Regions from separate parts of the Pseudoalteromonas sp. SR41-8 genome, predicted to be linked through region 1. Evidence: predicted binding sites of a transcription regulator. Region 1 holds the regulator's gene; the other holds the start of a gene.
What was found. The regulator FliA, encoded in region 1, starts transcription of late flagellar genes. The targets are predictions, from matches to a motif close to CTAAAGNTNNNNNNNNNNNNGCCGATA.
Positions count from the first base shown of each region.

Region 1 (4,436 bases):
TTTTTCTCGGCTTTGGATGGTCGCAAACATTTCGTTGATAGTATCGAGCGCTTGCAAGATCACGTCCATCAGCTCAGAATTAACCTTACGAACACCTTGACGCAATAAATCGAAAACGTTTTCTGCACCGTGACAAGCGTCAACTAGCTCAGTCATGCTTAAAAAACCTGCGCCGCCTTTTACCGTATGAAAACCACGGAAAATTGCATTGAGTAATTCGGTATCATCTGGGTTATTTTCAAGCTCCACCAGCTGTTCTGACAAAAGCTCAAGAATTTCTCCAGCCTCTACTAGAAAATCTTGTAAAATATCTTCATCGACTTCAAAGCTCATGCAGTTCTCTCCTCTTAGAAGCCCAAGCTTGATAATAAATCATCAACATCATCTTGTCCTGAGACAACATCATCACGAGATTCTTTATCAATAATTGGCCCTTCAGGGCCTGCAAGTGTATTTTCAGCAGGCGGTTTTTCAATGACTGGTGCTATTGTTTTTGTTTCGCTATCATCTTGGCTACCAAATGCTGTCAACAAGTGGATCAAGCTGTCTTCTACTTCTCTAACAAGCTCTATCACTCGACGGATCACTTGACCTGTTAAATCTTGAAAATCTTGTGCCATCAAGACATTGGTCATGAGTCCTTGCAACTCATCCGTTTTAGTTTGCGAGCTATTCATGAACTTATCTAAGCTGTGGCATAATGTTTTAAACTCACCTAGCTCAATTTCACGATTCATTAAACGATCCCAAGTGGGTTTAATGTCTGAAATATCATCTGCAAGCTGTTGGGCAATTGGTAAACTTGCTTCTACAGCATCCATGGTTTTATTAGCAGCGTTCTCTGTCATTTCCATAACATAGTTTAGACGCTGCTTAGCATCGGGGAGTGCGTCTTTGGTCAAATCAGCTAAACGTGTATCAAGCTCAAAATTTTTCAACGCATCATGAAGCTGACGCGTAAGTTTGCCTACTTCGGCAAATAATTCTGATTGCTCTTTTGACGCCGCATCAATAATTAACTGATCAGCTTTATCTTGTTCACCATTTTCAAGGTAAACCACAAGCTGCCGGGCTTGTTCTAAACTGATCTGAGGCGCAGCTGGTGCTGACATAAGCCTCTCCTATTTATTTAACCTAAACGCTCAAACACTTTTTCCAATTTGGTTTTCAGTGTTGCGGCTGTAAATGGTTTAACGATATAGCCGTTAACACCAGCTTGTGCAGCAGCAACAATTTGTTCTTTTTTAGCTTCTGCTGTTACCATTAAAACAGGGATGTGTTTCAGGCTGTCATCGGCCCTGATAGCGCGCAAGAGGTCAATTCCTTGCATGCCAGGCATGTTCCAATCTGTTACTACAAAATCAAATTCTTGATTCTGCAACATCGGTAAAGCTGTTGAGCCATCATCAGCTTCTTGTACATTTGTAAAACCCAAATCTCTTAACAGATTTTTGATAATACGTCTCATCGTCGAAAAATCATCAACAACAAGAATTTTCATGTTTTTATCCAAAACATCCTCCGGTGAGGTCTGAACCTATATTTACTTACTACTAGTTAATCCAGTCATTGATTTTTGCTTTGAGCTTAATCATCGCCTGACCATGTATCTGACTCACACGCGATTCGCTTACATCGAGTATATGTCCAATCTCTTTTAAATTCATTTCATCATTATAATAAAGCGACAATACTAACCCATCTCGTTCAGGTAAAGATTGTATAGCTGTTAATAATGATTGATTAAAACGTTCATTTTTAACGTTATTAAAGGGCTTGTCTAGTGCTAAATCATGTCCCACTGGTGTGATAACATCTTCATCAATTCCCAAGTCTTCTATACCTAAAACCTTACTTGAATTTACATCACTAAGAATATGATGGTACTCATCTAGCGTAATATCAAGTTTTTCAGCAACTTCACTATCTTTAGGTTCTCGATTCAGGCTGCTTTCTAGCTCACTAATCGCTTCAGCAACTCTGCGGCTATTACGGTGCACTGAGCGAGGAGCCCAATCACCTCGGCGCATTTCATCCAGCATCGCACCACGAATACGAATGCCTGCAAAGGTTTCAAAGCTTGCACCTTTAGTCGCATCAAAGTTTTTTGATGCTTCAATTAACCCTATCATCCCCGATTGAATCAAATCATCGAGTTGCACACTCGCGGGTAAACGAGCGATCAAATGACAAGCCACTTTTTTAACTAAAGAAGCATGTCGCTCAACAATCACATTTAAATTTTGTGTCGATTGATATCCCATCGCTTTATTCACCGATGCCGTCATAGTTAGCCGTTTACTAATTTTTCTATGAAAAATTCTAAATGGCCAGATGGTTGATTAGGTATAGGCCATTTAACTGCTTTTGTCGCTAATGTTTTAAATGCAATTGCCGCTGGAGAATTTGGAAATAAATCAACAATTACTTTTTGACGACGAGTTGCTTTACGCATGTTTTCATCATAAGGGACTGTTGCAACCAATTCCATTGAGACATCCAAAAAGCGATCCGTTACTTTTGAGAGCTTAGCAAATAGTTCGTGGCCTTCACGCATACTGCGCACCATATTAGCAACTATTTTAAACTTATACACACCATGCTCACGACTCAACACTTTGATTAATGCATAAGCGTCGGTTATTGAGGTCGGTTCATCACATACTACTACCATGACATCTTGCGCTGCGCGCGAAAAACTTAATACCATGTCAGAGATACCAGCAGCAGTATCAACAATTAATATATCAAATTCGGTATTCAACTCACTAAAAGCACGAATTAATCCAGCATGTTCTGATGGAGAAAGTTCCACCATACTTTGTGAGCCTGACGTCGCTGGTACTATTTTAATTCCTGCAGGCCCTTCAACTAAAATTTCATCGAGCTCACATTCACCTGATAGTACATGAGATAGATTACGTTCAACCCGAAGCCCTAACATCACATCACAATTTGCTAAACCCAAATCGGCATCCAGAACTAACACTCGGTTTCCGAGCTGACCCAACGCAATCGCAGTGTTAAGTGAGACGTTAGTTTTCCCTACGCCACCTTTACCACCTGTTACAGCGATAACTTTAACGCCGTTATTATTGTTTTGACTCATTTTACGCAGGCCACTTGCTTGATCTAATACTGTGTTAATCATACATCCCTACTGTGCTTGACGCTACTGCTTGGCGTCGTGAATGTTGTGCTTTTGTTCTTTTTAAATACAATTGTTCTGCTTTTTTTACTAATTTCTCTGCATTGGCGACCCGAATGTCCTCTGGAACGCGCTGACCGTTAGTAAGATACCCTATTGGAAGGCGATTTTGAATCGCTATACTAATAATCTCACCTAAACTTAATGATTCGTCTAATTTAGTGAAAATACAGCCACTTAATTGTACCTTCTTAAAATGTCTTACGGTTTCTTGTAAAACATTAATTTGTGCGGTCGCACTGAGCACTAAATAATTGCGAATATCGACACGTTGATTACGCATTAATGTATTTAGCTGCTCAGTTAAACGTAAATCACGTTGGCTCATTCCCGCGGTATCTATTAATACTAGACGCTTATTTCGTAAATGATATAAAACTTCTGCTAATTCATTGGCATCTTTAACTTGTTTTACACCACAACCGATGATCCGGCCATAAGTAGCTAACTGTTCATAAGCGCCAATACGGTAAGTATCAGTGGTAATTAGCGCAACTTTATCTGCACCATATTTTTGTGCGCCAAGGGCTGCAAGTTTTGCCACGGTTGTAGTTTTACCTACCCCAGTAGGACCAACAAGTGCATATACCCCGCCTTGGCGAAGGATTTCGTTATTTGTAGTATGCATTTGGTTTTCAACCATTTGCAATAGTGCTTGCCAGGCTTGCTGACGTGACACATCGTCCGGAATAAAGCAGGCCATTTGCTCTGCAACTTCACTGTCGATACCCATTCCAACTAAACGATCGATCATGCATGCGCGGGTAGGATCGCGACGCGCTAAATCTTGTTGCATCAAACCCGATACCTGATACTCAAGTAATTGACGCATCGCAGCCATTTCATCACGCATAGCGGTGATTTCATCTGTTTTGGCTGCACTTTTTGCTGGCATCGGAGTATCTAAATCATCAAAACCACTTTCTAGATCATCATCAAAACCTAAGCTATGTGCTTGCGTTTGTGGACGCGGCGCAGTATCGCGACGAGCAAAATCACTATGCGCTTGTGGTTCATGGCGAGCTTGCTGTGCTTGATGTTGTTGCTGTGGTTGATACTGAGTAGATGTATCAATCCCTGACTGGCTAAACATAGACGCAAGCTCAGGTGAGCGTGGACGCGGTGATTGGCGCTCTAATAATGCTTGTAAGCTATCAGCTACCGCAGCTTGCGGCTCATGCTGCGCACGTTGTGGCGCAGGTTTAACAAAGTTAGCATTCGTTTGCGG
Region 1 covers NZ_JACJEE010000010.1:94,755-99,190, forward strand. Annotated here, with positions in the region: gene H5162_RS08930 (chemotaxis protein CheA) at 1-333, opposite strand, end outside; gene H5162_RS08935 (protein phosphatase CheZ) at 348-1,112, opposite strand; gene cheY (chemotaxis response regulator CheY) at 1,130-1,513, opposite strand; gene H5162_RS08945 (RNA polymerase sigma factor FliA) at 1,554-2,264, opposite strand; gene H5162_RS08950 (MinD/ParA family protein) at 2,291-3,151, opposite strand; gene flhF (flagellar biosynthesis protein FlhF) at 3,144-4,436, opposite strand, start outside.

Region 2 (4,436 bases), on a different contig from region 1:
AACCGTCTTTTTGGCGGATCGTGTGCATTTGATCACGGCGCCCTGTGAGAATTTTATGTGGGTATGCTTGATGGCCTACATCCCATACTAAGCGATCTTCAGGGGTGTTATATACATAATGAAGCGCTACAGTAAGCTCAACTGTGCCTAAACCTGATGCTAAGTGACCACTACTTTGCGAGACTGAGTTTAGTAAGTAATCACGTAACTCATTACTAAAAGCAGGTAATTTGTCTTGCGCTAAATCACGCAACTGGGCTGGTTCGTCAACCAAACCTAATAATGGATACTTGCTACTATCAAGTGTCATGATTTTTAATACATCCTTCGCTAACCAGAGGTCATTATAGCGTAATATTACTCTGATTCTTTAGTTATTTTGTACATCATTACTTGCTCAAGCTAGAGCCTAGAATTAATAATCGCGTTCAACAATGTATTTTGCCAAGTTTTCTAGCTCAGAAGTGTCAGCATCTATTGCTGCTAACGCATCGAGTGCGCATTTTAGTAATGATTGTGCTTTTTGTTTTGCACCTGTAAGCCCAAGTAGAGCAGGGTAGGTCGCTTTATTTGCTGCAACATCGGAGCCTTGTGGTTTACCTAAGACTTGGGTATCACCTTCGATGTCAAGAATATCGTCTTGCACCTGAAAAGCCAGTCCAATTGCATCACCAAACTGTTTTAATTGTAATAATGTTTGTTGATTTGTATCAGCTGCGCATAATGCACCTAAAGTAATTGCACAATTTAACAAAGCACCTGTTTTTAATTTATGGATACGTTCGAGCTCAGCTAAATTGACTAATTTGTCAGTCGCTGCAATATCCAGTGCTTGACCACCGACCATACCTTCAATACCCGATGCTTTGGCAAGTGCTGCAATCATTTTTAACTGTTGCTGTGCAGGAACGTTAAATGAATGGTTAGCAATTAAATCAAACGCTAATGTTTGCAGCGCATCACCAGCTAAAATAGCATGAGCTTCGCCATAGACAATATGGCAAGTCGGTCTACCACGTCGCAGGTCGTCGTCATCCATCGCGGGTAAATCATCATGAACTAACGAATAACTATGAATACATTCAATAGCAGCAGCCAACACGTCTAAATCTTGTTTATTTGCGCCAAGCATTTTTCCCGTGGCATACACTAAAAATGGCCGTAATCGTTTACCGCCATTTAAAACGCTGTAGTGGGTGGCTTGTTTGATGCTTTGCTCGGTATCGAGCGGTTGCTCAAAATACCGATTGAGAGTGGCTTCAACATCTTGTTGAGCACATTTTATTTGCTCTGTTATTAACACCCGTTATTCCAAATCATTATCAAAGTTAGTAAGTGGTGACTGACTATCACTACCCATTAAAATCGCCACTTTTTGTTCAGCTTGTTGTAACTTACTTGAAGATGCGCCAGCTAAAGCAATACCGCGTTCAAACTGTTTTAACGATTGCTCAAGGGAAAGCTCTCCTTGCTCCATTTCTGTGACGATTAAGGATAATTCATCAAGCGCTTGCTCGAAGCTTAGGTTCTCTGGTTTTTTCGTCGCCATACTGATTTAACTTAGATGATAGAAATGTGAGGCCAATTTTAGGGGGAATGCTAAACTAGGTCAAAGGGTGATGCATTTTTTTTGAATAATTAATTGTTTTCTTGCCACTTTTAATTATTTATACCTTTGCTTAAACCTTGCAGGTTATCAATGGTAGCTTAAAATGCCAAATAGGGTTGAAAACTTTCATTTCATTTTTTTCATTAAATGGTTTAAGTAATTCAATAGATTGCCGATAAGCTGTTAATAATAAAAATTTGTTGCTGGTAGCAACAAAGCATCGATTCCTCTGGAGGGGTAAGTGGATTTAGCAACCATTATAGGTATTCTCGGAGCTATTGGTCTTATTGCTATGTCAATGGTACTAAGTAGTGGCGGCGAAGTGGCTATGTTTTATAACACGCCATCGGTGGTTATTGTTTTCGGTGGTTCGATTTTTATAGTGTTATCAAACTATACGATGAGTCAATTCCTCGGTATCGGTAAAGTCGCAGCTAAAGCCTTCATGTTCAAAATAGAGTCACCTGAAGAGCTTATCGAAAAAGCAGTTGAACTTGCAGACTCGGCCCGTAAAGGCGGATTTTTAGCACTAGAGGAAGCAGAAATACCCAATGCGTTTATGCGTAAAGGGGTTGATATGCTTGTTGACGGTCATGACGCTGATGTTGTTCGTGCCACCTTGCAAAAAGATATTTCTCTTACTTCTACTCGTCATGAATCTGGGGCCGGTTTGTTTAAAGCGCTTGCCGATATTGCGCCTGCGATGGGTATGATCGGTACTTTGATTGGTCTAGTTGCGATGTTGTCGAATATGGATGACCCTAAAGCGATTGGTCCTGCGATGGCGGTAGCGCTTTTAACAACATTATATGGTGCGTTTTTAGCAAACGTGGTGGCAATTCCTATCCAAGTAAAATTGGAATTGCGTAAAGACGAAGAAGCAATGAATCAGCGGCTAATTTTAGATGCGGTATTAGGTATACAAGATGGCCAAAACCCAAAAGTCATCGAAGGTATTTTGAAAAACTACCTAGCTGAATCAAAACGAAAAGTGGATACTGAGGAGTAAGCATGTCAGATCAAGAGTGCAAGTGTCCACCACCCGGGTTACCAGCATGGATGGGTACCTTCGCGGATTTGATGTCACTATTGATGTGCTTCTTTGTACTTTTACTCGCGTTTTCAGAAATGGATGTACTTAAATTTAAACAAATCGCAGGCTCAATGAAGTTTGCCTTTGGTGTACAAAATAAAATAGAAGTAAAAGATATTCCCAAAGGAACATCCGTTATCGCGATGGAGTTCACCCCAGGTAAACCTGAACCTACTCCAATCGAAACCATTCAACAGCAAACTGTCGAAATGACCCAGCAAATGCTTGAGTTTCAGGCTGGTGATGAAAGCTCAGCTGGCGGTCGTCAAGAGCAACGCGGTAATAAGCGTGGCGGTGAGTCACAAAGTACGGCGCAACAACAAGCATCAGAACAATCTATTTCTGCAGCTGATCAAGAGCAGGTTAATGAGTTAGTTAAAAAGATAGCCCAGCAATTGGAACAACAAATCATGGATGGTGCTGTTGAGTTGGAATCATTAGGTCAGCAAATTATTATTCGTATTCGTGAAAATGGTTCATTTCCATCTGGGAGTGCATTTTTACAACCTAAGTTTAAACCAATTATTCGTGATATAGCTGCGTTACTAAAAGATGTGCCAGGTGAAATTACGGTGTCTGGTCATACTGATGATTTTCAAGTTTCGAATGAGCTGTATACCAATAACTGGGATTTATCATCGAAGCGTGCAGTTGCGGTTGCAACTGAAATGCAAAAAGCACAAGGCTTTGATAAAACCAGAATGGTTGTTGTCGGTCATGCCGAAACTCGACCACTTGTTCCAAATGATTCTGATGCGGATAGACGACGAAATCGTCGCGTGGAAATTTCAATAATGCAAGGCAAGGCTAAGGAATCAGATCCGATAGATGTGCGTTAAGATGCTTGGCAAAGTACCTAATTTAGCTTAAAGTAGTTTTTTAACAAGTGTAACGGAGTGTCTGATGAAAAACGTTGATAAATATAGCTATATGCCGGGCAATGGTGATGGTGACGATGATAAAAAGCCAGACTAGCTAATGCCTGATTGGTTTATAAGTGCTATATCAATACTAACTAAAAGCTGGGTGTTTATTTTAAGCCCAGCTATTTTTGTTTTTTATCTTCGCAAAGATTGGCTTGCTTTGCGTTTTACCTTAACGACTGCATTATTTTTTTTATATGGAACCTTGATACATAATAGCCTTAGAGAGTTAGATGACCCTTATATTTGGCGTTATGTAGTTTGGGCTTTTAATGATATTGCTTGGATGGCTTTGATTGCTTACTGGGCTATTAAAGATAAAGTGTATCTTTGGCAAAGTGTGATTGGTCAGTTGGTTGTAATTAGTGCGCCTATCTTACAATTATTTAGATTAGTGGATCGCCACCTTTGGGATTTATCGTATAGCACTATGCTATATAAAACGTTATTACCGTTAATCAATATTGGCACTGTCGTAGTGTGCTACCTTCCTCTGTTGTATTTATTTATGCGAAAAAATCGCAGTCTAAAGAGCTAATCATTAACTATTTGTAGATTAAATTACGTGTGCTAAACTACTGTGTAAATAACCAGTTGTTGATAGTGCCCTATGAAACTTTATATAGCCGAGAAGCCATCTTTAGGTCGTGCCATTGCTGATGCGCTACCAAAGCCTCATAAAAAACATGATGGCTATATTGAAGTGGCTAATGGCGATTGTGTTTCTTGGTGTATAGGTCACTTGCTCGAGCAAGCAGAGCCTGATGATTATAATGAGCAATATAAAAAATGGCGCTTTGATGACTTACCG
Region 2 covers NZ_JACJEE010000021.1:4,271-8,706, reverse strand. Annotated here, with positions in the region: gene dxs (1-deoxy-D-xylulose-5-phosphate synthase) at 1-310, opposite strand, end outside; gene ispA ((2E,6E)-farnesyl diphosphate synthase) at 416-1,303, opposite strand; gene H5162_RS14170 (exodeoxyribonuclease VII small subunit) at 1,307-1,549, opposite strand; gene pomA (flagellar motor protein PomA) at 1,851-2,618, shown strand; gene H5162_RS14160 (flagellar motor protein MotB) at 2,621-3,541, shown strand; gene H5162_RS14155 (hypothetical protein) at 3,681-4,163, shown strand; gene H5162_RS14150 (DNA topoisomerase III) at 4,236-4,436, shown strand, end outside.
Region 2: pomA (flagellar motor protein PomA) is a predicted target of FliA. The motif match lies at 1,761-1,787, and genes of this name have one in related genera.